2 regions of the Vibrio sp. 1978 genome follow, and region 2 is predicted to be linked to the other one. Evidence: predicted binding sites of a transcription regulator. Region 2 holds the regulator's gene; the other holds the start of a gene.

Region 1 (16,559 bases), on a different contig from region 2:
GAACTATTGAGTAACTTAGAAATAGTATTGTTCCAATTATGAAACAAAATCAATTGTTTGATAAATTCTAACTCAGTCAAACTATTGTCAAATAAAGTGACAGGAAGCAGACAGTTTTATATTCCACACCTATAATTGCCTCGGTTTAATGCTCTTTTCGAGGAATATATGAAAAAAACACTACTACTTGTTACTTCTCTACTCTTTGGGGCTGCGTTAGTGGGTTGCCAAACTTCTCAAAATACAGAAATGGAATCTACAGAAGCGTCAATGAAGACGATTACAGGTACAGTGGCTTATCGCGAGCGGATTGCCTTGCCACCAAACGCAGTGGTTACTATTGCGTTAGAAGATGTGTCCTTGGCGGATGCGCCAGCAAAAGTGTTGGCGAAACAGACATTCGAAACAGAAGGTAAGCAAGTTCCTCTTTCTTTTGAGTTGAGTTACGACAGCAATGAAATCAAACCAAACCATCGTTACAGCGTTCGTGCTCGCATTGAGGTAGATGGAAAGCTGCGTTTTATCAGCGACACACATAACGGTGTTATTACAGATGAAGCACAAACTCACCAATTAGATATTCGTCTAGTTGGAACACGTTAATACGACGTACTGAGAACAAAAAATGGCAGCTTAAGGCTGCCATTTGTATTTTTTAAGTGAAGTTTTGCCAACTTCCGATACTTCAATCCCTTCTGCTTCTAATTTCTTTTTTTGTCGCTCTAAGTCTCTGCCTTTTAAAGATATTTTTCCTTGGCTATTTACCACTCTAAACCAGGGGAGTTTACTGCCTTCTGGTAAGTTGCCCAGTGCTTTACCAACATGTCTCGCATAGCCCGGATAACCGGCCATTTTGGCAATTTCCCCATAGGTGGAGACTTTTCCTTTTGGAATTTGGTGAATTACAGCAAAGATTTGCGCTAAAAATTGGTCCATACTCAAAAGTGTCTATTTTGGGTTACTAAGGAATGGTAAACCATTGGACTTGTATATTGCTAACGGTTCTTAACCCTTGTGTTGCCAGCGACTCACTTTGAAGAATTACATTTTCTGTTCTTTAGTGTCGTTGGTTGATGAGCCTTAAACAGCATGAAGCAAACGCAAGCTAAGCTTGAATCTAGACCCTCTCAACGACTTTCAATCCCAGTTTTTGCCGTTGAGTTACCAAGTAGGTGGGGAAGCCAGGAGGCGCTATGATTTTATCGACACTTCAATTTTTCGTTACGACCTTACTCGCTGTTGTCTGTGTTCGGGCGATGAGTTTGAGCGAGGGTGACATTCCCGTTCTTGCACTTATGATCCCCGCGCTGTGGGTTCTGCCACAAGGTGGGTTCGCTGGCTTAGTATTGCTGGGCGCGATGATGGCTTTTGGTGCGACACTCTCAATGCAGCCAATTGCTTTGTCGGTTGGTGTTTTGATCCTTTTCCCACTTTTAATGGTGGTATTTTCTCGTAGAAGCTCTTTAGGTGTGTTGCTCACCGCTGGTCTTATTGTACTTACACTGCAAGTTGGTCTTATGGTCACACAGCAAGGCGGTAAGCTGGATGGTTCTGCTTGGGTTACAGTGGTTCAAACCATTGCGGTTATGGCGATGTGGTGGTCGGCTGCGCATTGGACGCCATCCAATAAACACAGCTGGTGGCCGTTGTTTTTGTTGCTCCCATTGTGGATTGCAGGCCTACCGTACGCCGTTCTTATGGCGTTAAGTTTGACGGGAATGTTAGCGTCAATGGAAGCACTTGCGAAGCTTCAACATACCATTCGTTGGAGCAAATTATTATGTTGGACATTGCCGACTGTGGGTTTTGCCGCTTTAGTCGTCAGCCCGACCACGGATGTGCCAAACCCTGTTTTCGTGGTTTGGATCTGTTTGTTAGGGACGGCTTGGATGACTGACTATATTTTACGTAGTAGCGATGAACAGGCTGAATTATGAGTTTTTAGTCAGGTAAAAAGTGACATGTGCGGCAGAGTATCGAATTGGTTGTGGAACAAAATGGAGATTAGTATATGTTCTTCATTTCATATTTACTACACTTCCAATAATAATAACCACAATATAAGTGGTTGATTTAAGATAAGTTTGTCATGACAACTTTTGCTCGAACACTGTTGCTTTTTGCATGTTGCCTCTTGAGTTTGAATGTAAAAGCCGAAGCCCCTTTAATTGCTCATTATAAAGTCGCGACTGAAGCGGATGATGTCGTCACTCGTGTTCTTTTCAATGCTGCTTCAAAGGAGTTTGGCTTTACCGTTCAATACGTGAACTACTCCAGCTTTGATGCCATTCTAAATTCAGTAGCGAATGGGGAAGCGGACTTTGCTGCGAATATCACTTACACACAAGAACGTGCTCAACGTTTTAGTTATTCCCGCCCAACAAATATCGAATATACCTACCTCTTTGGTTTAAAAGATTCGACGTTGAGTGACATTTCGCGTGTTGGCGTCCCCAAAGATACAGTTTATGCCCAATTACTTAAACAACACTACCCTGAGCTAGAACAGATCTCTTATCAAGGTCACGAACAAGCAGTAACACTGCTACGTTCAGGTGCTGTGGATGGCGTTGTCGATGCCATTAACCAGCTCAAGCCGATGCTGATGGAGGGGTTTGACGCCAAGATGCTCAATGATCAGATTTCGATAAAGCCCGTATCCATCATCAGTAAAAAAGATCATCATCTTGAAGAGTTGGACACGTTCGCTACGTTTATTCACGGGGAAGCGGTGCAAAAGCAGCTTCGCGAAGAAATTTCCCAGTATCAATTTGAATTAAGGCGAGCAGCGTTGCGTGATTCTATTCGTTTATTACCCCTTGATTTTAATGAACCAATACGGATTAAGCTCGAATCTATCTTTCCATATGTTGTATACAACGCAGATGGTAGTGTCGAAGGGATGACGGCTGATGTAGTCCTGAGAAGCTGTGAGATCTTGGCTTTAAACTGCTTGATCATTAGTGAGCCTGGTGAAAGCTGGGGTTCTATGTACCATGAGTTTATCCAAGGTAATTTCGAAATTTTGGCGCCGTTAACGGTCAGCCGTGAGCGGCGCGCATTTAGCTACTTTCCAAAGCCCCATTACGCGCCAGCATCGGTGATGGTCAAGCGTTTAGGTTACAAACCGAGCACATACTCTCATGTTTCACAGTTGATATCTGAGCGGATTGGCGTAGTTAAGGATGACTTTTTCGATCAAATGATGACGCAACTGTTACCGCTAAAAGAACTCAAACGTTATCGTACCCAACAAGAGCTCATTCAGGGGCTACTAAATGAAGAAGTCGATTACATTCCGATGGATACGGCGATGCTCAATCATTTTTTACGTCTCAGTGAATTGGTTCCGATAGAGCAGGATACCGCTATTGGCGAGTTTTATGAGTCACAACTCTCTGTTGGATTGGTCGCGAATGAAAAAGGAGCCATGCTTGCGCCTTTCTTCAGTCGAGCGATAGCGATGTTAGAAGTTGATAAGATCATTGCTCAGTACGATGTACGCCCAGATTGGCGTACCGCACTTGAATATGAGATTCGATTAGCGACGCAAACACAAGCTGTGTTTATCTTTGTATTATTGTTTGCTATTTGTGTTTCGCTTTATCTTTACCGTCAATCGAACACTGACAACTTAACAGGGTTAAGGAATCGTCGTGCGTTGCAAGTAAAGTATCGAAAAGGAGTAAACAAAGATCTATCCATACTTTACTTAGACATTAATCATTTCAAACGAATCAATGACACTTATGGTCATCGCGCTGGGGACGAAGTTTTACAACTACTGGCGCTAAAAATTCATTATGTCTGGTCGGGAAGATGTTATCGAATTGGAGGGGATGAGTTCATATTACTGGGTTATCCTACGCAAGCCGAGTTAACTAGAGCAATGAGAGAGCTCAGTAGAATCGATGTGAAAGGCAAATTATGTAGTGATTTGGAGTCTATAAGTATCTCTATTGGTTTCTCTGCAAAAAGGGAACGGCACATGAGCTTAGAGCAAGCGATGCATTTGGCTGATGAAGACATGTACATGAGTAAGCAGTCCTCACGGCACGACTCCTCTTATCGTGACTGCACGGTTTCATCATAAAGGAATGAATTGATCGAGTTTTGTTCAAACGGTAATGAAATGATGAAATTCAAGGTTTTTGCTCTTGCATTATGAGAGCTGATACTGAATAATCGCCCCATCGATTGAGGCAAGACCTCTCGAAAAGAATTATGGGGCTCTGGTCCTCTCGCAACAATAGCTCGTGAACTCGGTCAGGTCCGGAAGGAAGCAGCCGCAGCGTGTGACTTGTGTGCCGGGATGTGGCTGGGGTCCCACCCTTTGAAAGCCCTGCGTTATCGCAGGGCTTTTTTCGTTTTTGAGCCTCCTTTTATTTTGGCTACGCTTGGTGTTCAACGTCTTCTGATGATCAAGCTTCTTGAGGTTATTTAGGTATAATTTATAATCTCATCCGCTTGATACCGAACTGTCGTGAAGATTGTTTAGGGTACGCTCGCCGAATAACCATTTTCACCTGGGATACTTTAATGATTTCAAAAAACCAATTAAAACTGCTTCGTGCTTTAGGTCAAAAGAAACAGCGTAAAGCGCATGGCTTATTCCTAGTTCAGGGTGAAAAGAACGTACTAGAGCTAGCAAGTAGTTCATTGAAGGTGAAGCAGGTTTTTGCAACAGCGGCATTTCTCGAACAAAATGCTGGTACGCTAAATCGTTTTGATTGTGTTGAAGCATCGCTTGATGAATTGACCAAAGCGAGCACGCTTGTGAGCAATAATGCGGCCATTGCTGTGGTTGAAATTCCGAGTGTAAAAGAGCCTCAAGCGAAAGGCTTGATGATTGCGCTAGATGGTGTATCCGACCCTGGTAATCTAGGTACGATTATTCGTGTTGCAGACTGGTATGGCATCAAGCACATTATTGCGAGTACAGATTGTGCTGATCCTTATAATCCTAAAACGATCAGTGCGACCATGGGCAGCTTTGGCCGCGTACAAGTGAGTTTGGTGGATTTGCCAAGTTACTTGGAACACGCCAAATTGCCAGTATATGGCGCGTTTTTGGAAGGAGAGAGCGTTCATAAAACGGATTTCGCTGCTGAAGGTATTTTGTTGATGGGCAGCGAATCTCATGGTGTGCGCGAAGCCGCAGCAAAATTCGTGACAGATAAAATCACGATTCCGGCGTTTGGCGGTGCCGAATCACTGAATGTCGCGATGGCGACTGGCATTATTTTAGACAACATGCGCCGCCAACATAGCTAACGCAACAATTACTTAATAACAAAGCCAGTCAATTTGACTGGCTTTGTTGTATTTATTGCCTAGAAAAATCAGCCTGGCTGAATCTTGCGTTTAACGAAATACAGTGAATGTTGTTCGGTGAGTTAATTTTGTTTTAGTTCAATAGGCTGTGCCTATAAATAAAATTACTCCTTTCCATTTAGTAAAATCAGGAAATTAGGCGACACTTATCTAAAGGCCGCAATAAAATGCCCTTAAGGAGATAAGAATGCATTCATTAAAAGTAAAAGATTACATGACGTTGCAAGCGGTGACTTTCACGAAAGATATGTCACTTTCGGCAGCTTTAAACAAAGTAATGCAAAGTGTCACACTAGGTGGCCCTGTCATTGATGAAAATGAAAAAGTGGTTGGGTTTTTATCGGAGCAAGACTTATTAGATAAGTTGGTGAAAGCAAGTTATCACTGCCAAGATACACATACGGTACAAGAGTGTATGCATGATGATGTCTTATCTGTTTCTCCAGAAATGTCAGTAATTGAACTGGCTGACATGATGAAAGTTGGAAAGCCGAAAATGTATCCAGTGGTGGATGGCAAAGGTAAGTTGGTTGGTGTTATCACAAGAAGAGACGTGCTGCGTGCCATAGGAATGACATTAAATGAGTGCTTTAAGCATCCCGTTTAACCTCTCTGTTTAAACTTTACGGAATATTGCTTTTAAACTGGTTTGGAAAGACGCTTCGGCGTCTTTTTTATTTTCTATCGCCGAACTGTACAAATTTATCTTGACCTTGGAGCTTACTCTAAGGTTTATCCTTAGCAATAGGTAAATCACCGATACCAATAAGGAAAAAATTATGTGTACAAAACATCAAGGTTGCCAATCTAGCAAAATCAAAACTGCGGTGCCGCTTGGTGCAAGCGAGTCATGCTGTGCGCCAGTAAAATCTTCGCTCAATATCTCTCAGGCCAGTGTTGATGTTTCTGAAAGCTCTTGCTGTAGTGGAGGAGGCTGCAGCGTTGACACAGGCGAGGAAGACGATCCCACAAGGGAGAGTAATTCCTCCGTTCGGAACGCTTGGCTTGTGTCAGGTATGGATTGCCCATCTTGTGCGCAAAAGCTTGAGAAAGCCATTACGTCTTTACAAGGCGTCAGCCAAGCCAAGGTTTTGTTTGCAACAGAAAAACTGGTCGTCGATTTTGATGGTCTAGAGCTGATAGCTACGATAGAGCAGACAGCCCAAAAAACGGGTTTCCCGCTCTCTTCACTTGATGCTCCAAAACCAAGCACTACAAAGAAAGGCTGGCTTGGCGTCATAAGAGACAACATCCAAATTCTCTCGATTGCTGGTGCAATGGCTACTGCGGCAGTAATTTCTAAGATCGACCCTCAAATAAGCGCTTGGTTATTCACTTTGACGTGTTTACTTGGTTTATACCCAATCGCGCTCAAAGCATTTAAGTTGGCGCGTAGCGGTACGCCTTTTGCGATTGAAACGTTAATGAGTGTAGCGGCGCTCGGCGCTTTATATTTAGGTGAAACCGCCGAAGCCGCAATGGTGTTATTGCTTTTCCTTATTGGTGAAAAGTTAGAAGCATATGCATCATCTCGCGCGCGAAGCGGTGTCCAGGCGTTAATGGACTTAGTCCCAGAAAATTCAATTTTAATTATTGATGGAGAGCGTAAAGAAGTACCAGCTGCTCAGCTTAAACCAGGGGATATCATAGAAGTCGCACCTGGAGGTCGTTTGCCTGCCGACGGTGTTTTGCAAGATGCGCTTGCGAGTTTTGACGAAAGTGCGTTAACGGGAGAATCTGTTCCCGTTGAACATCAAACCGGTGGCAAAGTGATGGCCGGGGCTGTGGTTGTCGATAAAGTGGTTCGCTTACAGGTGACTTCCCGTCAGGGCGAGAATGCGATAGACCGAATTCTTCATTTGATTGAAGAAGCCGAATCTCGTAAGGCACCATTAGAACGCTTTCTTGATAAATTTAGCCGTTGGTATACGCCGCTAATGATGCTGGTGTCTCTGATGGTTATCGTTACGCCGCCATTACTATTTGCCCAACCGTGGGAAACGTGGATCTATCGAGGACTCGCCCTGCTGTTGATTGCTTGTCCATGTGCATTAGTCATTTCAACGCCTGCGGCGATCACTTCTGGCTTGGCGGCAGCTGCTAAGCGGGGCGCATTGATCAAAGGTGGTGCGGCGCTTGAGTTGCTTGGCAAGGTTGAGTCTGTCGCATTTGATAAAACTGGGACACTGACGCAAGGTAAACCAGAAGTGACTGATGTCTTTGCTTTTGATATGGATGAAGACAAGTTACTTAGCCTAACTGCGTCAATCGAGGTTGGTTCAAGTCATCCTCTAGCGGTTTCTTTAGTTACCAAAGTGCAAGAGCAGGGGCTTACTATTCCTGAAGCGTTGGATAAAACCGCGCAAGTAGGCTCTGGTGTCACAGGTTACGTCGATGGAAAAATGGTCCAAGTGGTCACGCCTTCAAAGGCAGACTTTCCACTTTCTCAAGAAGCCAAAGAGCAAGTGGTTACGTTGGAACAACAAGGTAAAACGGTTGTCATTGTGCGTTTCGATGACGAGGTCATTGGCGTGATCGCATGGCAAGATACATTGCGCTCAGATGCCCAGCAAGCCATCGCAATGTTGAAGGAACTTGGGGTCACGTCGGTGATGCTAACGGGTGACAACCCGAGAAGTGCAGAAGCAATGGCAAATAGAATAGGCTTGGATTATAAAGCGAGTTTGTTACCTGCAGACAAGGTGCATTACGTCGAGAAGCTATCACAACAACATACCGTTGCTATGGTGGGAGACGGTATCAATGATGCTCCAGCCATGAAAGCTTCGAGTATCGGCATTGCGATGGGAGGCGGTACGGATGTTGCGCTCGAGACTGCTGATGCGGCGTTAACACACAACCGTTTGATTGAGCTACCTGCCATGATAGAACTGTCGCGTGCGACGCTAAGTAACATTCGTCAGAATGTCGCGTTAGCGCTAGGTTTGAAAGGTGTATTCTTAGTGACAAGTTTACTTGGTGTTACTGGGTTGTGGGTTGCTGTATTAGCCGACAGTGGTGCAACAGCACTGGTGACATTGAATGCGTTGAGATTACTTCGTTTTGAGTCCAAGCAGATCAAATAACTGACCTAACCATTAATCCCACTCATTAATAGCCCGAGGCATTCGTGTACCGGGCTTTTTTTAACCGTATTCACCTGATGCGATCAGACGTTTTTCTCGTCCTTGAAATCACGCATTGCTATGCAACAAAATGATCTAACGCCCCTTAAAGTGTGATCAATACCAGTTTTGTTTGAAATTTCATTTTCATTACATTTTGTCATTGTGATTGTGATCACTCTATGTTGGTGAAAGGTTCGCTACAGTGCATCTGTACCCAATAACTGATTAATGAGCTTATTGTTCATAAAATAAGCCACAATAAGGAGCGACTTATGTCTCAAGCTGTATTCCATTTAGGTGTTACTGAAGCTGATCTTAATGGTGCGACTCTAGCGATCATTCCTGGTGACCCAGCGCGTGTTCAAAAAATCGCAGAACAAATGGAAAATCCAGTATTTCTAGCAAGCCATCGTGAATACACGCTATACCGTGCAGAGCTAGACGGTAAACCTGTTGTGGTTTGTTCTACAGGTATTGGTGGTCCTTCTACCTCTATCGCAGTTGAGGAATTGGCACAGCTTGGTGTTCGTACTTTCCTACGTGTTGGTACAACGGGTGCAATTCAACCACATGTAAACGTGGGTGACATGATCGTAACGACGGGGTCAGTTCGTCTTGACGGTGCGAGCCTACACTTTGCTCCTATGGAATTCCCAGCAGTTGCTGACTTTGAAGTAGCAACCGCAATGAAAGCAGCGGTAGAAGAGTCTGGCGCTACAGTTCACATGGGTGTGACTGCATCAAGCGACACGTTCTACCCTGGTCAAGAACGTTACGATACGTTCTCTGGTCGTGTTGTTAAGCGTTTCCAAGGCTCTATGCAAGAATGGCAAGACATGGGCGTACTTAACTTCGAGATGGAGTCTGCAACACTGCTAACAATGTGTGCGAGCTCTGGTTTAAAAGCGGGTTGTGTGGCTGGTGTTATCATCAACCGTACACAAAAAGAGATTCCAGATCATTCAACTCTGAAAGAAACGGAAGCGCGTTCAATTAAAGTGGTTGTAGAAGCAGCGCGTAAAATGCTTTAAGCCTCTATAGTTGGCATTTAAACAAACAGAAAAAACCAGAGGCTAACCTCTGGTTTTTTTCTACTTATAGAAATGCGTACAGCTAAAATTTAGGTATAAAAAAAGCAGCATTAATGCTGCTTTTTATCGTTGTGAATTTTAGCTTTTCTTAATGGCACTATATCTCGTCTGAACCGCCCGCGTCTTTAAACCAAGCCGTTAAGTGCGTTCTTAAATCTTTAAGCTCATCAGGGCCAATCAGGGCTAGCCCTAAGTCTTCAGCACGAGTAATGTCATTGTGACGAAGAGGACGGAAGCTCACCAACATTGCGCGCGCTTGCAAGCCACCTAATAGATCGCGAAGCGATTCTAACTTATATAAAGTATCGTCGCCGTCATCTCTCATGCCTTTGGTTTTGCACTCGATGATGTGCAGCTTGTTGTTTACAACTGTTGCGACATCTAACTCATTGCGTACTTCACTTTCACCAAGTTTACGATAAACCTGAACATTTAACGATCGATCTTGGATCGTCGGCATGGTGTCTTGGATTTGCTTCACGGTGCTGTGAACCAAAGTTTCTAACCACTCACCGTTTGAAAAGCGTCGAGCATCTTCATCTGCAAACGTTAAAACGCCATTCTCATAGGTGGCGATTTCTGCTTCTACTAAATCTGAAAGCAACATGTTGAGCTCACGGTAGCCCTGCTGTTTTTCGGAGAGCTCGACATCAAGCTTTTGTTCTTTGCGGCATGTGGTTGCAAGGTAGTTAAGTGTTGCTAGACCTGGCCCAAGCTCAAGCGCATTTGAGGCCCATCGTTCACCAAGTTCATACAATTTTTTATCAAGAAGAGGTGGTAAATCAACGTGGTGAAACTCGCCGCGTGCACCAAAGATAGTGAGGTAATCTGCAATCGTAATGTGATCTTCGACTTGGGTATCTTCTTTGCCATCAGGGTATAACCAACAAAGCTTATCGCTACTAGGCTCAACCACAAAAATTGGCCAGCGATAGGTACGGAAAACTTCGTACACCGACAACAAGCGATGACGAAGACCACAGCTCGCGTTCAATTTTACATCTTCGCCGCGTTCATGAAGGTCTTTTGCCAGTTTTTGAATTGCTTGTTTGATCAGAGATGTATTAACAGCGGATGGAATTTCAAAAAATTCAGAAGTAATTTCTCGTTGAGCTAAAACGGCACTCAGTCGGTCAAATATATCTAACTGGCTCTTGTCTCCGATGAAGACGATATGTGTGCTTAGCGTACGATTATCTAATAGAGGAGTGACCAATCTCACTGGGTCTTGGTCGATAATACCAACATGAACAGCCATAGATTTTCCTTTTTATGAGGCCGCTCGAAAAGAGTTGTGCAAGGGGATGAGCTGGCCTTATTAATCATATGTAGACATGGCCGACAAAAAACAAGGGCGACTTAACAAAAAGTCGCCCTTATACAGTTGATTGCACTAATTAATGCTCTTAATTATAAAGTATTTATAACTTAAAGCGGTGGACCAATTCATTTTGCTGATGAGCCAAGTGGGTCAGTGATTCACTGGTTTGTGCGATACTCGACATGGCTTGGAAACTTTCATCGGCGATGCTGTTGATATCTTCGATGCTGCGAGCAATGTCTGTTGATGTTTCACTTTGCTCTGCTGCTGCTTGTGAAATGTGCGTACTCATTTGGCTGATCTCAATGATTAGCGCCTGGATCTCTTCCATTGAGCTGTTCGCTTTTGACGCTTGCTCAACCGACATCTCCATATCGCTCATACAGCTTTGTATGACTTGGTTTGCCGATTGTGAGCTAGATTGCAGATTACTGATCATGGATTCAATTTCAGTGGTTGATTGAGTCGTTCTTGATGCGAGTACTCGTACTTCATCTGCCACTACCGCGAAGCCGCGACCTTGTTCACCAGCGCGAGCCGCTTCAATTGCCGCGTTCAATGCCAGTAGGTTGGTTTGCTCCGCAATGTTGCGGATCACATCAAGGATAGACCCAATTTGACCACTCATCTTTTGTAGCTCAGAAACTGCGGAGACCGATTCGTTCAAACGTGTTTCTAGTTGATTAATGGTTGAGATGTTACTGCTCATAACATTTCTGCCTTCTTCAGAGGCAGATTCGACGCGTTGCACCATTTCTAGCGAGCCTTGCGCACTTTGCGCGACTTCCTGCACTGAATGAGACATTTCTGTCATCGCGGTAGCGACGTTTGCCGTTTGTTCGCGTTGAGAGCTCAATTTAATTTGTGCTTGCGAAGAGGTGCGTTCGTTGGTTGTCGCGGTTGACGATAGGTTTTCTGACGCTTCGTTGAGTTTCACCAAGATCTCGTGAAGGTTGTCGGCGAGTGAGTTAATGTGTCCACTCACACGGCTGAATTCGTTGTTATAGCGAATATCGATACGCTGTGTCATATCACCTTCAGTCAGGCCTTCTAACACTTTTAGAATACGAGTCAACGGCTCGCGAACGCTTTGTGCGATGTGGTAGCCAATCGCTGTCGCGAGTAAAACGACAATGACGCCAATGATGATGGCTTTCGTTACACCGGCCGAATATATGTCACCTGCATCTGCCAATGATTCATTGAGCTTATCTGTTGCGGTTGTCGTAAATTGCTCAAGAATCGCCATGGTTGAATCCACTTTATTTGCTAGGTTGGCGATATTGTTATACAAAGCGGCGCGAGCATTGAGGTAATTATTATGTTGGTCTAGCACACCGCCACGCATACCGACGTCACGAGTAAATTGCTCTACAGATTCGCCAAATGCTTTTTCTAGCTCAGGAAGCTGAGTCACCAACCCGCGGAATGCGTAATTCAAGTGCGTTACTGCTTTGCGGTTTTTAGCTACGGCTTGCGTAACAAACTCAGGGTTGGAACTGGCGAGGGCATCAGAGGTAATTACTTCGGCATCTTTTAACTTGATAAAGTAGCTCTTTGCCATGACTTTGACAGAAATGCTGGTTTGATCTGCCACATATTCTTTAAGACCAACCGAAAGTTCGGTATTCAGTTTTTGGAAGCGGCGTGAGGATTTTTGCACTTCTTCTTGAGCCGCGAACATTGCTTCGTAGTTGTCCATGGCCTCTAGAGCTTCTGTAAAATAGCTCTGCTCTAACGTTTTTAACTGTGAAAACGGTTCGGCAAGAGAAGGGTAGATTTGGCTTGCGGTTTTCAGTTGAGCCAATGTGGATTCGAAGCGCTGTTGAGATCTAGCAAATTCCTGACGCATTTCATCCATGCGTTGTTTATTCTCTGTTGTCAGGAAGTCTTTAAATGATTTGTCGGCAGAAAGCAGCTCAACACTGGTTTGATTAGATAACGATACCAACGGTAGGGATGATTTAGATACCGTGCCAAATTTTCCGTGAATATCACTCATTCCTCCCATCATAATGGCAATTGTGACGGCAAATAGGATGATGATCAGTGCAAAGCCGGCATACATCCTTTTAATAACTGAACCTCGCATAAGTGAGTTTCCTCTCCCAAAAATAGACAAGCTACCCAAGCATTTTTGAGTTTACTTGGGTATAAAAATAATAATTGTCTTAAAAAAGTAACAAAATTCATTGGATTGTATTCAGTTTGTGACGCGCATTTTATGACGCACACGACAAAAAAAGCCTCGTTAATTAGCATTTGATTAATAATGTTAAGTGAACACTGTTTTTATTGAGCTCCGCTTTTGGTTGGCGCATACTAATTGGGGTCTAATTACGTTTATAAAATGGAGTCCTCATGGCGGAAGAAACGATCTTTAGTAAAATTATTCGCAAGGAAATCCCTGCCGATATCCTTTATCAAGATGATTTGGTGACTGCGTTTCGCGACATTAACCCTCGCACACCAAGCCATATTCTCATTATTCCGAATAAACTGATCCCAACAACGAATGATGTAGAAGCTGAAGATGAAGCAATGATGGGGCGTTTGTTCACTGTTGCTAGAAAGTTAGCGAAAGAAGAAGGTATTGCTGAAGACGGCTATCGCCTAATCGTTAATTGTAATCCACATGGTGGCCAAGAGGTTTACCATATTCACATGCACCTACTAGGCGGCCGCCCTCTAGGTCCAATGGTATTGAGCTAAGCTTTTAAAAGTGGGTGGCGATTCACCCACTTCTTTTTCCTGTCGAATGACACATTTGTGGAGATAAATGTGAAACTAGGTGTAAAGCTGTTAGGGCTGATGAGCTGGGCTTTAATGGCCTCTGGCTGCGCGAATTTATCTGCGGGCAATCTGTTTAGCCATTACAGCAACCAGAATCAAGAAGTTTATCAAGCCGTTGTTGCAGGGGAATATGCCAAAGCAAAACAACTTCAATCAAGTGAAGTGGGTGGCGAGATACTTGGCAATTTTGAAAAAGGTCGTATCTCTTTTCTTGCTGAAGATTACCCAACAAGTTTAAATGCGCTAGAAAGCAGCGATCGTGCTGTACGTGTTCAACAAGATCGTGCGACGATATCTGTGTCAGACACGGCAACGAGCGTCGGCTCTCTCGCAGTGAACGACAATCTCCAAGACTATCATCCCGCCGATTACGAACTTGGCTTTTTGCACCTGTATCTAGGACTAAATTACTTACAGAAAAACGATTTAGAAGGGGCACTAGTTGAAGTGCGTCGAGCTAATCAAGTTCAGGAAGCAGCAAGAAAGGCGCGTGAAAAAGAGCTAAAAGCAGCAGAGAAAGACCTTAACAAGCAAGGCATGTCTGCCAATTTAGGCAGTGTGTTAGCGAACTACCCTGATGCTGGTAAAAAACTAAGCGCGGTACAAAATGGTTATCTGTTCTATCTTTCTGGCTTGTTATATGAAGCGTCGCGAGACTTAAACAGTGCTTATGTTGATTACCGACGAGCACTCGCTGTAATGCCAGACAACAAGCAAGTTGTGGAAAGTACCTTATACGCTGCTAAGAAGCTGGGCATGCGTGAAGACTTGCGCATGCTAGAGAAGCGGTATGGCAAAGCACCTTCTGGATTAACTCAGTCACAAGGGCGAGTCATCGTTATTGATGAGCAGGGTGTTGTTGAGGCGATGAAAGGGTGGCGTATTGATTTACCGATTTACGACAGTCGCGATAATGGCGCGATTTATTCGTTGGCGCTTCCTTATTATCAGAACCGAGGTGCTCAACGTTTTAGCGATGTTGTTTTAAATGGTCAGGTATTGCCTTCCAGTACGCTGACTGATGTTAATGCGATGGCGCAAAACGATCTTAATGAACGTCTTACTACAATAGTGATCCGTCAAGCTCTTCGTGTTTGGGCAAAAGATCGAATCCGAAAAGAGGCGGCGAAAAAAGGCGATGATGTGGGCAACATACTTTTCAATGTATGGAACACATTGACCGAACAGCCAGATACAAGAAGTTGGCAAACATTGCCAGCGCAAGTGAAAACGGCTTCAAAAATCGTGAAACCGGGAACACAAAGTTTAAACTTGGGTGATCAAACCTATCAGTTTGAAGTGCCTGCACAGCAGACTACATTGGTATGGGTATCTCGTCAGGGAGCACACTCAACCGTGTGGCATAAACAGCTAGGGAGACTGTAATGAAAGCATGGCTTGTTTGTTTAGCAATGGCTATTGGTTTAGTTGGATGCGCCGAAAACACGGCTGGTATTCGAATTGATGGCCAAACGCAAAAAGTATTTTTTAATGATAACGTTTTAGGTAGTCGCTTATTAGTTGACAACATCACCACCACTTACGTTGATGATCGCCCACGAGGAGTCGTGCTGCTGAGTAGCAATTACAAAGGTGATCAGCACATTCTTTACCGATTTTATTGGTATGACAACAATGGTTTAGAAGTGAATACCAAACCTGGTCCGTGGCGAAAAATGATTGTGCGAGGATTTGAGCAAGTCACGTTATCTGAAGTTACTGTGAATCCAAATGGCACAAAATTCCGTGTGCAAATTAGAGAAGCACAAGACGATTAATCTTAACGGCTCTGCCGAAGCTGCCGCGCTAACGATGCGCTGGTATTGAAAAACTAAGGAACTCTCATGAAAAAAAGTATTATTGCTCTTTTAGGTCTTGCCGTCATTTTAGGTGGCTGTTCTAACAAAGTCTCTTACGGCGATGCGCAAGCAACAGAAACCACGACTATCGATTTTGGCTCAACAGATTTACAAAAAATCGCGGCTGAAATGGTGGATAGCATGATGATGTCGGGCTCTGTAGCAGCAATTACTCGTGACCAACGTCCTATCGTTTTTGTTGAGCGAATTAAGAACAAAACCAGTGAACATATTGACACTGAATCCATTACTGACACGATCTCTACTAAGATGTTGAACTCAGGTAAGTTCCGTTTTGTTGATATGGATCGTGTTGAGTCTGTGCGTGAACAACTTAACTTCCAAAACACGGATGAGCTTGTTAACCAAAGCACAGCTATCCAATTTGGTAAAATGGTTGGTGCTCAATACATGCTTTACGGCAACCTATCTAGCATTGTGAAAAATGCAGGTAGCGATAAAGATGTATACTACAAGATGACCATGCGCCTAATGGACCTAGAAACAGGTTTGATTGAGTGGGCGGATGAAACTGAAATTCGTAAAGCGCAATCTAAGAGCCTATTCGGTCTTTAATCGAACAGGGTGGAGAAGTCATCAATGGCATGGTTTTCTTGGCAACAAGCAAAACAGTTAGATCCGAGTCTTAATGCTCTCGATGGCTTCTTTACGGAGCCTCCGGTAAAAGTACAAACTGTTACCGGGGGGCTAACCAACCGCTGTTGGCGGTTGGAATCTTCTCAAGGCCTTGCATACATCTGGCGACCGACCAGTCATGTCTGCAAGGCTTTTTCAATTTCTCGTCACAGTGAATATCAAGTGCTGAATGCAGTCTCTTCATTGGAAATTGGCCCCAAGCCAGTTTTTATTCATGAGCAAGGGTTGCTGGTGGAATGGATAGAAGGAGAGGCTCTGACGGAGTCAGGCTTAGCACTAAGCAATTTATTATCCATTGCGGCGAAGATTCATCAATATCCGATAAGCGCAATTCCTTTGGTTCCATTTTCATATATTTCTCGCATCGATCATTATT
Region 2 (16,559 bases):
ATTGGCAATCGAGTTATGTGGCTCTGGATGAGCATAAATGACCAGAACTTTTGGGAGAATAGACGGTGCAACAGCCAAATGGTCGTCCTTGTGGTTATTTTTATCCGTTATCAAATTGTTATACTTTTTTGTACAGCATAATGCAATTAAAGCGAATCAATCGACTTTTCCGGCCAATACCCCTACTATTCACCGCTAGATATATACCCAAGTGGCTTTAAAAACGATTGAAACCACTTCGCTATGTAACCAAGCAACGCGCACTGCGCAAAGTGAATGAAAACTTTATGATTACCTTCTCTGATATTCAGTTACTGCGTGGCGGTAAACCTCTTTTAGACCAAGCTTCTGCGACTATTCACCCTGGCGATAAAGTCGGTCTTGTGGGCAAAAACGGCTGCGGTAAATCAACGCTGTTTGCCCTACTGAAAGATGAACTGTCAATTGATGCTGGCTCATTTAGCCAACCTCAACACTGGGAGCTGGCCTGGGTCGCACAGGAAACGCCTGCGCTAGAGCGCACTGCACTGGAATACGTCATTGATGGTGATCGCGAGTACCGCGCTCTCGAAAAGCAGTTAGCTGAAGCAGAAACACAAGACAACGGAACCCTAGTTGCCGAGATACACGGTAAAATTGAAACCATTGGTGGTTACAGCATTCGCGCTCGCGCGGCAGAACTGCTCGATGGTTTAGGGTTCAGCCAAGAGCAAATGAGTTGGAGTTTGACCCAATTCTCGGGTGGTTGGCGTATGCGTCTTAACTTGGCTCAAGCGCTATTGTGTCGTTCTGATCTACTGCTACTCGACGAACCAACCAACCACTTGGATTTGGACGCGGTAATGTGGTTAGAGCGTTGGCTACAAAACTACCCTGGCACGCTGATTCTGATCTCGCACGACCGAGACTTCCTTGATCCAATTGTTGGTCGCATCATTCACATCGAGAATCAGCAGCTGAACGAATACACGGGTAACTACTCGTCATTCGAAAACCAACGCGCACAAAAGATGGTGTTGCAACAAGCGATGTTTGAAAAGCAACAGAAGCAGATGTCGCACATGCAAAGCTACATCGACCGCTTCCGTTACAAAGCATCAAAAGCACGCCAAGCCCAAAGCCGTATCAAAGCTTTGGAGCGCATGGAAAAAGTACTGCCAGCTCAATTCGATAACCCATTTAGCTTTCAATTCCGTGAGCCAGCTGCGCTGCCAAACCCAATCATGATGATGGATGAAGTATCTGCAGGTTACGGTGACAACCTCATCTTAGAGAAGATCCGCTTAAACTTGGTTCCTGGCAGTCGTATTGGTCTACTCGGCCGTAATGGTGCGGGTAAATCGACCTTAATCAAGCTGCTCTCTGGTGAACTTAACGCGCAAGGTGGTGACCTAACTTACTCACAAGGCGTGAAAATTGGTTACTTCGCTCAGCACCAGTTAGAAACGCTTCATCCTGAAGAAACGCCGCTGCAACACATGATGCAAATCGCACCCGATCAAACCGAACAGCAGCTACGTGATTACCTAGGTAGCTTTGGCTTCCAAGGTGACAAAGCACTAGAAAAAGTTGCGCCGTTTTCTGGTGGCGAAAAAGCCCGTTTGGTATTGGCTTTAATTGTGTGGCAAAAGCCAAACCTGTTGCTACTTGATGAACCGACCAACCACTTAGACTTGGACATGCGCCAAGCACTTACGATGGCACTGCAAACATTCGAAGGTGCGATGGTGATTGTTTCGCACGACCGCTATTTACTGCGCGCTACGACCGATGACTTGTATTTAGTGCATGATAGACAAGTTGCTCCGTTCGACGGTGATTTAAATGACTATTATAAATGGTTAACCGAACAACAAAGAGCGGAACGCAAAGAAGCGCAGGCTGCGCAGCCAAGCAAAGATACGGCCAACAGCGCAGCTGCGAAGAAAGAGCAAAAACGTCGCGATGCAGAGTTTCGAAAACAGACAGCGCCAATTCGCAAAACGCTGACACAACTAGAAAATAAAATGGATAAGTTAGGTGCTGCACTGGCCGAAGCTGAAGAACAATTGGCGGACAACTCACTGTATGCGGCCGAAAATAAAGCTAAACTTAACCAAGTACTGGCACTTCAAGCTTCCAGTAAAGCTGAGCTCGAAGAAATTGAAATGGAATGGATGTCTGCTCAGGAAGAACTGGAGCAGATGGAGCTAGAGTTTAATCAATGAGTAATCAACACGCTGAATACACACTCACCCTAGAACACCTTTGGCAGTTCAGTCTGCAGTTTTATGGTGTGCGAGAAGTGAAAGAAGCGTGTTTATCATTGCAGAACAATTATCACGGCAACGTGAACCTACTCCTGCTGCTCAGATGGCTCGATGAGCAGCAACTCATTTTCCAAGAAAAAGACTGGCCCTTGGTGCAAGACTGTCTAGGTAGGAGCGAAACTTTACTTCACTCCTTTCGCGACCTTCGTCGCCACCTTAAGTCTCAAGTCAATGACGCTTTGTATCGTGAGACCTTGCAGTTTGAGCTGCAACTAGAAAAGCAGCAACAAGCGGATTTGGTGGACTGCATTAACTCACTTGCACTACTCAAAAATGATGATGACCCACTGACGTTGAGATACTGTCGTCAACTCGGTGGGGAACATTTGCAGCAAGCCTTTGCTATTCCGGTGCCAAACATTCAACCACCAAAACGCCCATAAATCTGTAGAATACCTATAATCTTTATAAAGGATTATATTAATAAGTTCTTCAACGGACACCGAAGGACCGCATAAGAGCAGTTAGGTATGACACAATTTTTCGCAGCCGCCGGGATCAAAAACCCGCATCTCCAAACGCTTTTGCCGCGTTTTATTCGCAAAAAAGCGTTGTTTACGCCGATTTGGCAAACCCTCGATACATCCGATGGCGACTTTCTCGATCTCGCGTGGAGCGAGGACCCAACCCAAGAGCCTGCACAAAAAAAGCCGATTTTTGTTTTATTTCATGGATTAGAGGGGTGCTTCTATAGCCCTTATGCCAATGGGCTAATGAATGCATTTGCTCAATCTGGATGGCTGTCGGTGATGATGCATTTCCGCGGTTGTAGCGGTAAGCCAAACAAGAAAGCTCGCGCCTATCATTCTGGTGAAGTGACTGACGCCCTCCACTTCTTAGAGCACCTTGAGCAACGCTTTCCTGATAACCCCAAGGTTGCGGTTGGTATTTCTCTTGGCGGTAACATGTTGGCGAATTATTTAGCCCAATATAAAGACCACCCTATTTTGAATGCAGCGACTATTATCTCAGCGCCTTTAGACCTAGCGGCGTGTGCGAACCGTATAGAACAAGGCTTTTCAAAAGTGTATCGCCGTTATCTGCTTTCTTCACTGAAACGTAACGCGTTACAAAAGCATCATCTACTGCATGGCGAGCTGGCGCTGTCCTACAACTCAATCAAACGTGTCACACGGCTGTATGAATTCGATGATTTGATTACCGCACCATTGCATGGCTTTAAAGACGCACAAGATTATTACGACCAATGCTCTGGCTTAAGTAAACTACAGCAAATCACGCTACCCACACTGATCATCCATGCCAAAGACGATCCGTTCATGACCGATGATGTGATACCGAAGTTTGTTCTGCCAGATAATATTGATTACCGTCTCTTTGAGCACGGTGGCCATGTTGGCTTCCTGACAGGAACGGCGTTAAAACCTAAGTTTTGGTTGGAGGAAGCGCTGCCCGCGTATTACGAAAGTATCGCCGCAGATTACCTTTCTGCTGTATCCAAGCAACGAACGCAGTAAACTAGCCGCTCATCATAAAAGTTAGAGGTATTTATGATCATTCCATGGCAAGACATTGCGCCGGAAACATTGGAAAACTTAATTCGTGAATTCGTCTTACGCGAAGGAACGGATTACGGAACCGTCGAGGTTTCTTTGCATGACAAAATTGATCAAGTTAAAGCTCAATTGGAAAAAGGTGAAGCGGTTATCGTGTTCTCTGAGCTACACGAAACCGTCGATATTCAGCATAAAACAAAATTTTAGACCCTTCACATTTTACCGTATCCCACTCGATGACAAGGTATTGTTACGTGCTATAGTGGGATATCGACCGTGCAGTAGTAACTCTACTGCACATTACAGGTAAGTAATTTTCGACAAGGTTTGTCATGTCAGCTAAACACCCAATTATTGCGGTTACTGGTTCGTCCGGTGCCGGCACGACCACTACATCTGAAGCCTTCCGTAAAATGTTCAATATGATGAACGTTAAACCCGCATGGGTTGAAGGCGATAGCTTCCATCGCTTTACTCGCCCAGAAATGGACATCGAAATCCGCAAAGCCCGCGAGCAAGGTCGACACATTAGCTACTTTGGCCCACAAGCTAATGACTTCCCGGGATTAGAAGAGTTTTTCCGTAAGTTCGGGCATGACGGCACTGGCAGCGTGCGCCGTTATCTGCACACGTTTGACGAAGCGGTTCCCTACAATCAAATGCCAGGCACGTTTACACCGTGGCAAGACTTACCCGAAAACAGCGACGTTCTGTTTTATGAAGGGTTACATGGTGGCGTGGTCGATGGCGATGTTAATGTTGCTCAACATGTGGATTTCTTAATCGGCATGGTGCCGATTGTGAACTTAGAGTGGATACAAAAATTCGTACGTGACACTCGCGATCGCGGCCATTCGCGTGAAGCGGTAATGGACTCAATCGTGCGATCCATGGACGATTACCTCAACTATATCACTCCGCAGTTTTCTCGTACTCACATCAACTTCCAGCGCGTACCGACCGTTGATACTTCCAACCCACTTAATGCAAAAGGCATCCCTAGTTTGGATGAGAGTTTTGTGGTGATTCGCCTACGCGGTATCAAGAATGTCGACTTCCCATATCTGCTGGCCATGATTGATGGCTCATTCATGTCACGCCACAACACGATTGTCGTACCCGGCGGTAAGATGAGCTTTGCAATGGAGCTCATAGTTCGGCCTATCCTACAACAGCTCATCGAAACAGGGAAAATTGGCTAAAAACCTGCCTGCGAAGATGTTTACTTTTCATACCGTGATCATGTGCACAGTTTTGCTTACAAAATCTCAATCATGGCACGATTAAAATCAAGAAATCGTTTTCGAAAAAGGATACTATTTCTTACCGAAACACAAGAGAGCTTGCAGCATATAAAAAGTGCTCTTATTCTAGTAGGCCTAATTCAGGCTTAGCTAAAATATGGATAGCGCAAGCGTACCCTGCAGAGGAAGTGAGATATTATGGTTCTAGGTAAACCTCAAACCGACCCAACATTAGAGTGGTTTCTTTCACACTGTCATATTCATAAGTACCCTTCAAAGAGCACGCTAATTCACGCGGGCGAAAAGGCAGAAACTTTGTACTACATCGTTAAAGGTTCTGTTGCGGTTCTTATCAAAGACGAAGAAGGTAAGGAGATGATCCTTTCTTACCTAAACCAAGGAGACTTTATTGGTGAACTTGGTCTATTCGAGGAAGACCAAGAGCGCACAGCTTGGGTTCGTGCTAAATCTCCTTGTGAAGTTGCTGAAATTTCTTTCAAGAAGTTCCGTCAGCTTATCCAAGTAAACCCAGACATCCTAATGCGTCTTTCTGCGCAGATGGCTCGTCGTCTTCAAGTAACTAGCCAAAAAGTGGGTGACCTGGCGTTCCTAGACGTAACTGGTCGTATCGCTCAGACGCTTCTGAACCTTGCAAAACAACCAGACGCAATGACTCACCCAGACGGCATGCAAATCAAGATCACTCGTCAAGAAATCGGTCAAATTGTTGGCTGTTCTCGTGAGACAGTAGGTCGTATTTTGAAGATGCTAGAAGAGCAGAACCTAATCTCTGCTCACGGTAAAACCATCGTGGTTTACGGTACTCGTTAATCTCAAACTAGAGTGACACGAACAAAATTATAAAAGCCACCAATGGCAACATTGGTGGCTTTTTATTTACTCATGACCAAATAAGATAGGGTGCAGCGAACACTAATGAGTAAGCTTAACAGGTTAACCCTAAAACTTAGCCATTCGTACTTTCAAAGATTTTGTCAGCTGAAGCGGCCACGAAACCTGGGTACAAATCACCATTTTCCATCGGATAGCGCTTAGCAAATTCATAAAACCCGCCAGGGATAATTTCAGTGCCTTCGCTAAAACGAACCGCTACTTTATCTGCCATGGTCGATGACTGCTCTAGCAACACCTCAGGAGTGCCCTTCACTTCACCACCATTTTCATTAATGGTAAACCCAGCGGTACGCAGATGATCGTTTACCTGCTTCACTTCTTCATATTCATTGAGTTGGTTAACGCTCACCGTGAAGTGGTTTGCTCCGTAACCATGCGCCGCAAGCCAAGATGCGTACTCACTTTCTTTAGCCAACGTTTGGTAATCAGCAAAGCTTAAATCCCACAAGCGTCCACCATGTAAGAATGCGCTATCGTTCAGCTTGTCAGCATCGACTTGTGCCACCAAATTTTTCACAATCTCTTGTAGCTCAGGCGAGCACTCTTCAACTTTTAGCTCACTAATAAATACTTTAGGTTGCTTCGGATCTGGGTGCTCATAGTGCTTAGCAACCAGCTTTTTGCTTTCGAAAACGTAATCACCACACGCCTTGTAACCAATAGCTACAAATGGCTTAGCTAGAGTTTCAATACCAAGAGGCGCGATATTGAAGGTACGTAAAGCTATATGATCATTAATCAGAGGCTCATCTTCTTGAAGCAGCTGATGCACTTTAGCCGCCGAAGGGCAAAGACGTTGAATGTAATCTTGCCATAGCGATTCAAATAACACATCGGGCGTCATAACGACTCCTTGTTACGAGATGTAGAGTTTAAAGGTAAGCGGAAGTTGGCTGCTCGTTCACAACAAAAGTTGTCCAGAATAATGAACGAGCAACCATCAACCTGTGACGGTAAATGCCAGTCAGTCAACACGCTTTTCCGAGTCTTTGCTCACTTTTCGTGTTCTGCCAACGATCACTACAACCCATACCTAAATGATGCGCCGGCAAGGTGAGCCGCAATGCATAGTTGCGACTCTATTATTAAAACTTATAGCGCTACACCTGGACTCAATGTTGCAGGCAAGACAGTCTCTTGACCTTCCATTGATGCCATTGGGTACGCACAGTAATCTGCTGCGTAGTAAGCGCTTGGGCGCAAGTTACCCGACGCCCCCGGACCACCAAATGGCGCATCACCGCTTGCACCAGTGAGCTGGCGGTTACGGTTCACGATACCTGCACGAATGTGGTCAACGAAGTATTCCCATTCTTGGTCGTCGGTTGAGACCAAACCAGCAGATAAGCCAAAGCGCGTATCGTTTGCTAGCGCCACGGCTTTGTCTAACCCTTCGTAACGCACCACTTGCAGAAGTGGGCCGAAGTATTCTTCATCTGGTAACTCAGCAATGTTCGTTACATCAATGATGCCAGGAGAAACAAACGCCGCCTCTCCTGCTTTCGCTTCAATCAAGCTTTCACCGCCAAGAGACTGTAGATTAGCTTGTGCATCAAGAATAAACTTGGCTGCCACGACCGAAATTTGCGGTCCCATAAATGGCGCAGGTTCTGCAAATGGTTGGTCTACGCGAATATTGCGTGTCGCTTCAACGAGCTTGGTGATAAGCGCATCGCCTTTTTCACCCAATGGCACATACAAACGACGAGCACACGTACAACGCTGCCCAGCACTGATAAACGCTGACTGGATGATGGTGTAAACCGTGGCATCCAAATCACCATATTTATCAGAGATCACCATCGGGTTATTACCACCCATTTCTAGTGCGAGCATCTTGCCTGGTTGACCCGCAAATTGACGGTGTAATACATGCCCCGTATTCGCGCTACCCGTAAACAGTACGCCATCAATGCCTTTTGCGTCAGCGAGGGCGATACCAGTTTCTTTCGCGCCTTGGACAAGGTTAATCACGCCTTTCGGCAGACCGGCTTCTTCCCATAGCTTCATTGCCAATTCACCCGTCCATGGCGTTTGCTCAGACGGTTTGAAGACTACCGTGTTACCAGCCAATAGCGCAGGCACAATGTGACCATTTGGTAGGTGGCCTGGGAAGTTGTAAGGACCAAACACCGCCATCACGCCCAATGGGCGGTGGCGCAATACGATTTGGTTGCCTGCTGCTTCACGGCTCGCCTCACCAGTGCGGTCATGATAAGCGCGAATAGAAATCGCAATTTTTCCTGCCATCGCTGCCGCTTCGGTACGTGTTTCCCAGATTGGCTTGCCGGTTTCTTTGGCAATCACTTCAGCGATTTTTTCGCTGTTCTCTTTTACTTTCTCAGCAAAAGCCAACACGATCGCCTCACGCTCTGCAAATGGACGCTTTTTCCAGTCAATAAACGCTTCACGCGCTGCAGATACCGCCTGGTTCACCTGCTCTGCCGTTGCACCTTTGCCTTGCCAGATTACTTCTTGGTTGTACGGCGACAGAGACGTAAATGCTTCACCCTGACCTTGTACCCACTCACCTGCAATCCAATGTGTCATTGTTTCTATCCTTAAATTCTGTCGTCTGTTACTGCGGAAGAAGGCGAACGAAATCCCCTTCTTCAACCGAAAGTGCATCCGCAACGTCTGGTGCAATCATCACGCTTTGTGTTTCTGCGTCATACGCCGCTTTAGTGACTGTCGCACGGAAGTTCTCGAAAGATGAATTACACATCAAGAAGTCTTGTGTGCTGGAATGTTCAGAGATTTTGACTTGCGCACGGAATGAATGACGTACCGACTCAATATTACGCAGATCACACTCAACCGTTGGGCCACCGTCGAAGATGTCGACGTAGCCTCGGTTGGTAAAACCTTCACGCTCAAGCAGCTTCAGCGCTGGACGCGTGTTGTCATGTACTTGACCAATCACGGCTTGCGCTTCTGGGCTGAGCAGATTGATGTAAATAGGCAGTTTCGGCATCAAGTCGGCGATAAAGCCTTTCTTGCCGATACCTGTCAGGTAATCTGCAAGAGTGAAATCGATAGAGAAGAAATGCTCTTGAAGCCATTGCCAGAATGGTGAATTACCCTCGTCGTCTGAAACGCCACGCATCTCCGCAAAGATCGTTTCAGAGAAGCGCTCTGGGTGCTCTGCCATCATTAGGAAACGACACTTCGACATTAGACGACCATTCAGACCTTGGCGGAATTTCTCACGCAAGAACAAGGTACAAATTTCGCTGTTACCCGTGTAGTTATTACCAAAAGTAAGCAGTTTAACGACGTTGTTAACGCCAAGCTTTGGCGACGAGTGCACAACTTTACTAATGTGATATGAGTAAAATGGGACATCCCAGCCGATAGATGCTTCGATTCCGGTGGTACCCGCAACCTCACCCGTTTCAGAGTCAAAGCCAACCATCAGGTAGCCTTCATCGCCTGGTTCTGCCACATCTGGCTTACCAAAGCTGTACTCTGAATGTTTGATTCGATTGGTTAACAGTTCTTCGTTAACCGGTAGAGATGTAAATCCGTGACCAGACTCCACCGCACAAGTGTGCAGTGCGTCGTAATCCGACATCGCGATAGGGCGAACTACTAGCATCAATACTCCCTCCAGATGCAAGAAGATCCTAACTATATTGTAGGAACAATTCCCCCATCAGAGATCCTTGACGGGGGTGTCTGCGTTGACGTTTAAACTGATATCGCGCTTAAACTAAAGTCGCGATCGCTTTATCCAGTTTCGCCAAGCCTTCTTCAATTTCTTGTTGTGTGATAACGAGTGATGGTGTGAAACGTACGACATTGGCACCCGCAACCAATACCATGAGACCTTGTTTACCTGCAGCAACCAGCACGTCACGCGCACGGCCTTGCCATTCTTCATTTAGTGCAGCGCCAAGTAATAGGCCTTGACCGCGCACTTCTGAGAAGATGTTGTACTTCGCGTTGATCTTCTCTAGACCTTCACGGAACATTGCTTCGCGTTCTAGTACACCAGCCAACACCTCTGGCTTAGTGACTTCATTTACAACCGCTTCTGCAACCGCACACGCTAGTGGGTTACCGCCATATGTAGAACCGTGAGTGCCCACTTTCATGTGCTCTGCCAATTTTGCTGTCGTTAGCATTGCACCGATTGGGAAACCGCCACCAAGTGATTTCGCAGTACTTAGAATATCTGGCGTGATACCTAAACCTTGGTAAGCGTAGAAGTTACCTGTTCGGCCATTACCAGTTTGCACTTCATCGAAGATCAGTAAGGCGTTGTGTTTGTCACACAGCTCGCGAACCGCTTGAGCGAACTCAGGCGTTGGTGGCACGATGCCGCCTTCACCTTGTAATGGCTCCATCATGACCGCACAAGTACGATCAGACATGTGTGCTTGTAAAGCTTCGATATCGTTGTAAGGAAGGTGTGTCACGTCGCCTGGCTTAGGACCGAAGCCGTCAGAGTATGCCGCTTGGCCACCAACCGTTACGGTAAAGAATGTACGACCGTGGAAACCTTGTTTGAATGCAATGATTTCAGATTTCTCAGTACCATGAACGTCTGCTGCATAACGACGTGCCAGCTTCAAAGCGGCTTCGTTTGCTTCTGCGCCAGAGTTAGCAAAGAACACACGCTCAGCAAAACTCACTTCTGTTAGCTTTTTCGCCAGACGAAGGGCTGGTTCGTTCGTCATAACGTTACTTAAGTGCCAAAGCTTGTTAGCTTGCTCTGTTAGTGCGTTTACCATTACTGGATGACAATGGCCAAGACAGCTCACTGCAATACCACCAGCAAAGTCGATGTATTCATTACCTTCCTGATCCCAAACACGTGAACCTTTACCTTTAACAGGGATCATTTCCATCGGGTTATAGCAAGGTACCATTACCTCATCGAATAAACCGCGCTCTACTTTAATTTCCGTTGTCATTGCACATTCCTTCTTGATACCGCATGCGTAGCAGATAAGCGAATTTAACCGGCTCTCTTTGCCAGCAAATAATGTTTTGCATTTAAGCTATTGCGGCATTGTATTTACATTTAATTAACCATTTCAATAGTGATTTATTCTTTTCGTTCTCGAAAGCAACTTCCATTAATCACTGCTTATGACTATTTATGCATCAAGAAAGTAAAATAGAGAAGTGATTTTTTATAAATGTTATGTAATACAGGGGATAGAAGGTTTAAAAAGACATGAATAGACAAAGAGACTCGAGAGAATCGCATAGTTTTGCAATCTGCTCACCTCAGCAAAAAGATGAATGATTTGTTAAGAAAAGTGATCGCGATCAGATCGCTTTGCGTGCTAAAAAGTTCGCAAGCAACTCGTGACCTTGCTCAGTTTTGATTGATTCTGGGTGGAACTGCACCGCATCAATTGGCAAGGCTTTATGTTGGTAACCCATTATTTCATCCATGCTTCCGTCCGGCAGTTCTGTCCATGCAGTCAGTTCAAACACGTCGGGTAAAGTACCGTTTTTCACCACAAGAGAGTGATAACGGGTTACCGTGAGTGGGTTATTCAGATTTTTAAACACACTACGACCGTTATGACGAATCGGTGAGGTCTTACCGTGCATCACTTGTCGTGCACGTACCACTTCACCCCCAAACACTTGCGCTATCGCTTGATGGCCAAGGCAAACACCCAATATTGGAAGCTTACCAGCGAAGTGTTCTATCGCTTTCAGTGAAATACCTGCTTCGTTCGGCGTACATGGCCCTGGCGAGATCACCAAATGAGTTGGGTTGAGCGCCTCAATGCCTTGGATATCGATTTCATCGTTACGCACCACCTTTACGTCTGCACCAAGCTCGCAGAAGTATTGGTAAAGGTTGTAGGTAAAAGAGTCGTAGTTATCGATGATCAACAACATAAAGGGTCGGTTGCTCCAATCCGTTTTGGCAATGCTTACGTAGTGAATCGCCACGTTCGTGACAATCAAGGGCGGTATTTTGCTATACCAAGCAAGAAAGGCAAGTTTTTGCTGAATAAAAAGGCCAGCATAGGCTGGCCTTTGGTCTTTACAGTTATTTAGGAACTGTTTGTCAGGAAGTAAATTCGCTTAGCGGCGACGACGGAATAAGCCGAGACCTAGCAGCGCAAATAGAGCACCAAAACCAAACGAACCACCATCTGAATCCTTCGACCCTTCTGTTCCAGCTTCAGTTTGCGTCATTGAAACATCACGAACAGAGCTAAACTTCACGATATTACCTGTCGAGTCAGTCACTTTCTCTTCTAACTGATAATTACCTTGCTCTGGCGTTTGTTCAAACTCAATATTCACGCTACGCGCATCAATATCAGCTTGAACTAAAGTTTGGCTAGCCGAGTAAGCTTTCGTATCGCTGCTTGCCGCAGCCGCTTGTGTGGATGGCGTTAAGTTCACCGTAACAATATCGCCCACAACCGCCGTTGGTGGTAAACGGACATCGACGGCTAAGTTGTCACCTGCTTTCGGTAAATCGATGTCATCATCTGGTAAATCAATCGCGATGATCACTGGATCGTGGTCAGAGGCAGAGAACGCATCTTTGTACTTCGGCATATCACCTGTGTACTTGCTGCTGTATTCGAACAAGTTACTCTCTAGTGAGTTGATGTGCCAATCTTCAATTGCTACCACTTTTTGCGCTAGGCTGCTGCTTGCCAATGCGTGGTCCAAATTACCCAGCTCGCCCGAATAGGTGTAAGAAAACGTATCAGTGCCGTGCAGCAACGTGTTTAAATTGTGCAGACCGTAACCTTTTTCAATTTTGGTCTTCTCTACTTGAAGTTCACCATCACCAATGGTTGTGTAAGCAGCAGTATAAATGTCACGGCCGTATTTCTCTTTCGAGTAATCAGTCAGTGTCAGAAGTGGGTCTTCCATGCCATAAGCATTGAGGTCGCCCATGAGCAATACATCGCCTTTCACCTCTTTCAACGCTTCACCCACTGCGTGCGCAGCAGAAACGCGGAAGTTGTTACAGTTGCCTTGCAGATCCGCTGGCTCAGAATCTTCTACACCAGCAATCCACTCTTCAATACACTCAGAGCCTTTCGACTTAAAGTGGTTTACGACAATAGACAAATCTTCACCCGTCTCTTTCACCGTAAAGGTCTGAAGTAGACTGTGGCGTTGGTACTTATCGTAAGCAGGGTTACTTTCTGTGCCCTCTTTACGAGTAATTGTGTTTTCTGCAATGTGCTGCTCTGGCGTGATGATCACTTTTGCAGCGTCTTTTGGCGTTACTGCGTTAGCACGATATAAAATCGCCACCATGATCGCATCACTGCCAAAGTATTCGTCTTGGTATTTGTCTTGCTCTTCGATTTCGACATACGTGTAATGAGCTTCAGCGTCATCAATCTCAGCATTTAGGGCATCAACTAAGTTTTGGATAGCACTGCCATCACCAAAGCCGTTGTTTTCCACTTCCATCAAACCAATGATGTCAGCGTCCATCTTGTTCATCGCCGCAACGATTTTCGCTTGTTGGATCAGGAACTCATCTAGGTTAGTCGCACCACGGTTTTGTCCGGTTGGGTTTTCATGGCCACTGTCAGCCACGGAGTTGAAGTAGTTCAGTACGTTGAAGCTTGCAATACGCAAATCTGAGTCCGCAATCGCTGGGGCATCTTTACGAGCCACATCGAAGCCTTCACCTGAAGTCACAAAGTTGGTGTTATCGACTTCATTGGTCGCAATCAGGCGGTATTCGTTGTAGCTGTAAGCCACGACACCCTGAAGACCTTCTACTCGAGAACCAAGGCGAATGTGCTGCTCTGAAGAGCCATCTTGGTCTGCATCTTTAGCAAAATCTGGGTAGTATGGGATTTGGCCGTTTGGTGCTTTGCCATCTGATTCTAGGTATACGCGGTTTGCTGCGTTGTCTTTTGCTAGCTCAACGGCTGCATCGCTCTCTGCCGCGTGTAATTGAGTCGGCTTTAACAATGGCGCTTCATGAGAGAGCATCATATTGTTACGACGTGAATCGTAGTCGTAAGAGAAGTTGCGAGTTACAAACAAGTCACTTGCCGAGGTCAACTCAACTTGCATCCCTTCATGACGCTCAAGCGCATCACGTAGTGTCTCACCTTCTTTGATAACAAGATCGGTAACTCGAGAGGTTTCAGAGGTGCCTGTTTTCACATAGCTGTTAGCATCAGAAGCAAGCTGAGTATTGCTGTAATACTCTTGAACTTTACCTTTCACACAAACAACATCACCAGCTTTCAGCGCCGTGTCCGCCGCGTCGGTATGAATGAACAAGCCTTCTGAGGTCTTGTCGTTGTTGTCGCTTTCTAATGCTTGTAGGTAGAAACCTTTGGTTAGGCCAGTGGTAACAGCAGTCACGACACCAGTTACGAAATGATCTTCGTCAGTAATGTATGGGTAACCATCAATGAATGGAGACGTATCGCCTTCACCTTGAATATCTTGGATGGTAGTGAAGTTAGGTTGCTGACCGTCGACTTCACAAGCGAATGGTGCTGGTGGCTCAGTCGCATTTAGCTCACCAAGGCCGTCAATGTTGTCTTTCTCAAATGCCGTCCACTGAGATGCATCATAAGTAGCAGAAGGGGTTAGTGCATCACTGTTACGAACTAATGTGGTGTCTTTACCAAAATCTACGTCACCCATCACACCGATGATGTCGTGCACTTCACCATCTTTAAGCAGTGCGATCGGGTCGTCACCGTTAAAGTTCGCAACGCTTTTATCTGTGATACCTGCTACCGCTTTGATGGCGTCGCTCGCGTCACCATGCGCCAGTACATACACTTGGTTAGCTTGTAGCGTCACTTGGCTAAGGTCGAATGTGCTGCCCCAAGTACCACCACCATTTGATGATTTCGCCAACTCGTAGCCAGTGAGTGTCACCGCAGTATCACCCGTATTAGCGATCTCTACCGCTTTATTATAAGCGCCGCCTTCTACGTATTGGGAAATAATAATCTCTGCGTTCGCGTTTGCACTAAGTGCACTGGCGATGGTTAATGCGAGTATTGAGGGTTTGATTAACGTGTCCATTGTCGTACCTGATATTTATGTAAATGCAAACTTAGCTCTGATTAGAGCCTGCCATTTGCGTCTACTATCAGGTTTATTTATGAAATAAATAAGAATGAGTAATTAAAGCCGTGAAATGAATCACATGTGAATATAAGAAAATATGCCAGAGCATCCCATTCAAACATTTTTTGTAATAAATACAGAGCGCTATTGATAAACAAGTCAGAATTTAGATTGATTACTCAGTTTACTTTTTCACTTCATGTTAAGGAGTAGAAAATACATCACTTGTTGAGTTGCTTATTAACCCAACCGTTCCGTTACAAATAAAAAATATAATTAGTCACTAATTTAGAATGCTTTAATTTTCACTTGTATCACTGTTCAAGCCCAAGAATCTATTACTCGCTTCGTTCTCTCTTATACAGGCCCCTCATACTTCAAAGTTTTCATGATTTATTCAATAACTTTTCATTACTCACTAGCCAAAAACATACACAAAAGATATAACACCTGCGCGAGACAATAAGATCTCATTAGCTGTAAACCCAGGAACGACAAATGAAAAAAATTCAACGCAGTGTGCTAGCTCTCTCCCTACTTGGCTTGATAGCGGGGTGTCAGTTGACCGCCAGTGAGCCACTTCAACCTACGGCGAATCAAGACATCATCGAATCAGCCAAAAATGAACTGGATGGTATTGAAGAGCTAGAAGTCAGTGACGAGGGTGTTATTACCTTTACTCAGCGTCTAAGAACGCCAGGAACCTACTGGATTCCAGCGAGAATTAAAGAACTCAGCTACGATATATCATGCGTACAGCTTAGTTACTTCATTGATAGAGGCATGGTTGTGAAGTCTGCCTTTCTAGGGGCTCGAGGACGTGTTGAATATTACGACATGGAACGCTGTATGAAAGACACACCATTTCAGTAATACAGGCATAAAAAAAGCTCCACCAAAGTGGAGCTTTTTCGTATTCGTTCTTAGCAACTATGGGCGAGCTACAAAACCTACTGCTTCGTATGCTTTCTTAAGCGTTTCAGCCGCTCGTGCCGAGGCTTTCTCAGCGCCTTGCTGCATTACCTCGTCCATGTAAGCACGATCAGCGCGAATACGGTGATATTCTGCTTGAATTGGCTCAAGCATTGCTACAACTGCCTCACCAACATCTTTCTTAAATGGGCCATACATTTCTACGCCTTGGTACTTCGCTTCAATCTCTTCGAAGCTCATACCTGTCGCCGCGGAGTACAGACCCATTAGGTTAGCAATGCCCGCCTTGTTCTCGATATCATGACGGATACTTGGTGGCGTTTCGGTATCGGTTTGCGCTTTGTTGATCTTCTTAAGGATCGACTTAGGCTCTTCCAGCAGCGTGATAACGTTCTTACGGTTGTCATCAGATTTAGACATCTTCTTCGTTGCGTCTTGAAGGCTCATTACACGCGCATTTACTGTCGGAATGTAAGGCTCTGGAACTTGGAAGATTGGCTGCTCTGGCGAGTAAATATTGTTGAAACGCGTTGCGATATCGCGCGCTAATTCTAGATGTTGCTTCTGGTCACTGCCTACAGGTA

Evidence for each region. Region 2 encodes CRP, which controls carbon source genes, mostly activating them, when cyclic AMP is high. Its sites were predicted from a motif close to TGTGANNNNNNTCACA; they were not measured.
Region 1: the regulator CRP is predicted to act here: its motif matches at 8,624-8,639, upstream of udp (uridine phosphorylase).

What each region holds. Positions count from the first base shown of each region.
Region 1 covers NZ_JAWPOP010000025.1:12,017-28,575, forward strand. The annotation lists gene R8N49_RS19655 (YbaY family lipoprotein) at 169-603, shown strand; gene R8N49_RS19660 (DNA base-flipping protein) at 634-936, opposite strand; gene R8N49_RS19665 (hypothetical protein) at 1,194-1,937, shown strand; gene R8N49_RS19670 (GGDEF domain-containing protein) at 2,090-4,093, shown strand; RNA gene ffs (signal recognition particle sRNA small type) at 4,231-4,327, shown strand; gene R8N49_RS19680 (RNA methyltransferase) at 4,540-5,274, shown strand; gene R8N49_RS19685 (CBS domain-containing protein) at 5,522-5,941, shown strand; gene R8N49_RS19690 (zinc/cadmium/mercury/lead-transporting ATPase) at 6,114-8,420, shown strand; gene udp (uridine phosphorylase) at 8,735-9,493, shown strand; gene R8N49_RS19700 (DUF1887 family protein) at 9,651-10,811, opposite strand; gene R8N49_RS19705 (methyl-accepting chemotaxis protein) at 10,975-12,966, opposite strand; gene hinT (purine nucleoside phosphoramidase) at 13,236-13,586, shown strand; gene R8N49_RS19715 (COG3014 family protein) at 13,656-15,053, shown strand; gene R8N49_RS19720 (YcfL family protein) at 15,053-15,445, shown strand; gene lpoB (penicillin-binding protein activator LpoB) at 15,512-16,102, shown strand; gene thiK (thiamine kinase) at 16,127-16,559, shown strand, end outside.
Region 2 covers NZ_JAWPOP010000035.1:20,710-37,268, reverse strand. The annotation lists gene kefG (glutathione-regulated potassium-efflux system ancillary protein KefG) at 1-78, opposite strand, end outside; gene R8N49_RS22565 (ABC transporter ATP-binding protein) at 288-2,207, shown strand; gene R8N49_RS22560 (TIGR02444 family protein) at 2,204-2,692, shown strand; gene R8N49_RS22555 (hydrolase) at 2,780-3,787, shown strand; gene R8N49_RS22550 (YheU family protein) at 3,821-4,033, shown strand; gene R8N49_RS22545 (phosphoribulokinase) at 4,159-5,028, shown strand; gene crp (cAMP-activated global transcriptional regulator CRP) at 5,269-5,901, shown strand; gene R8N49_RS22535 (DUF1338 domain-containing protein) at 6,038-6,829, opposite strand; gene astD (succinylglutamate-semialdehyde dehydrogenase) at 7,078-8,535, opposite strand; gene astA (arginine N-succinyltransferase) at 8,564-9,583, opposite strand; gene R8N49_RS22520 (aspartate aminotransferase family protein) at 9,693-10,904, opposite strand; gene R8N49_RS22515 (aminodeoxychorismate/anthranilate synthase component II) at 11,266-11,853, opposite strand; gene R8N49_RS22510 (ExeM/NucH family extracellular endonuclease) at 12,043-14,997, opposite strand; gene R8N49_RS22505 (hypothetical protein) at 15,541-15,915, shown strand; gene trpS (tryptophan--tRNA ligase) at 15,973-16,559, opposite strand, start outside.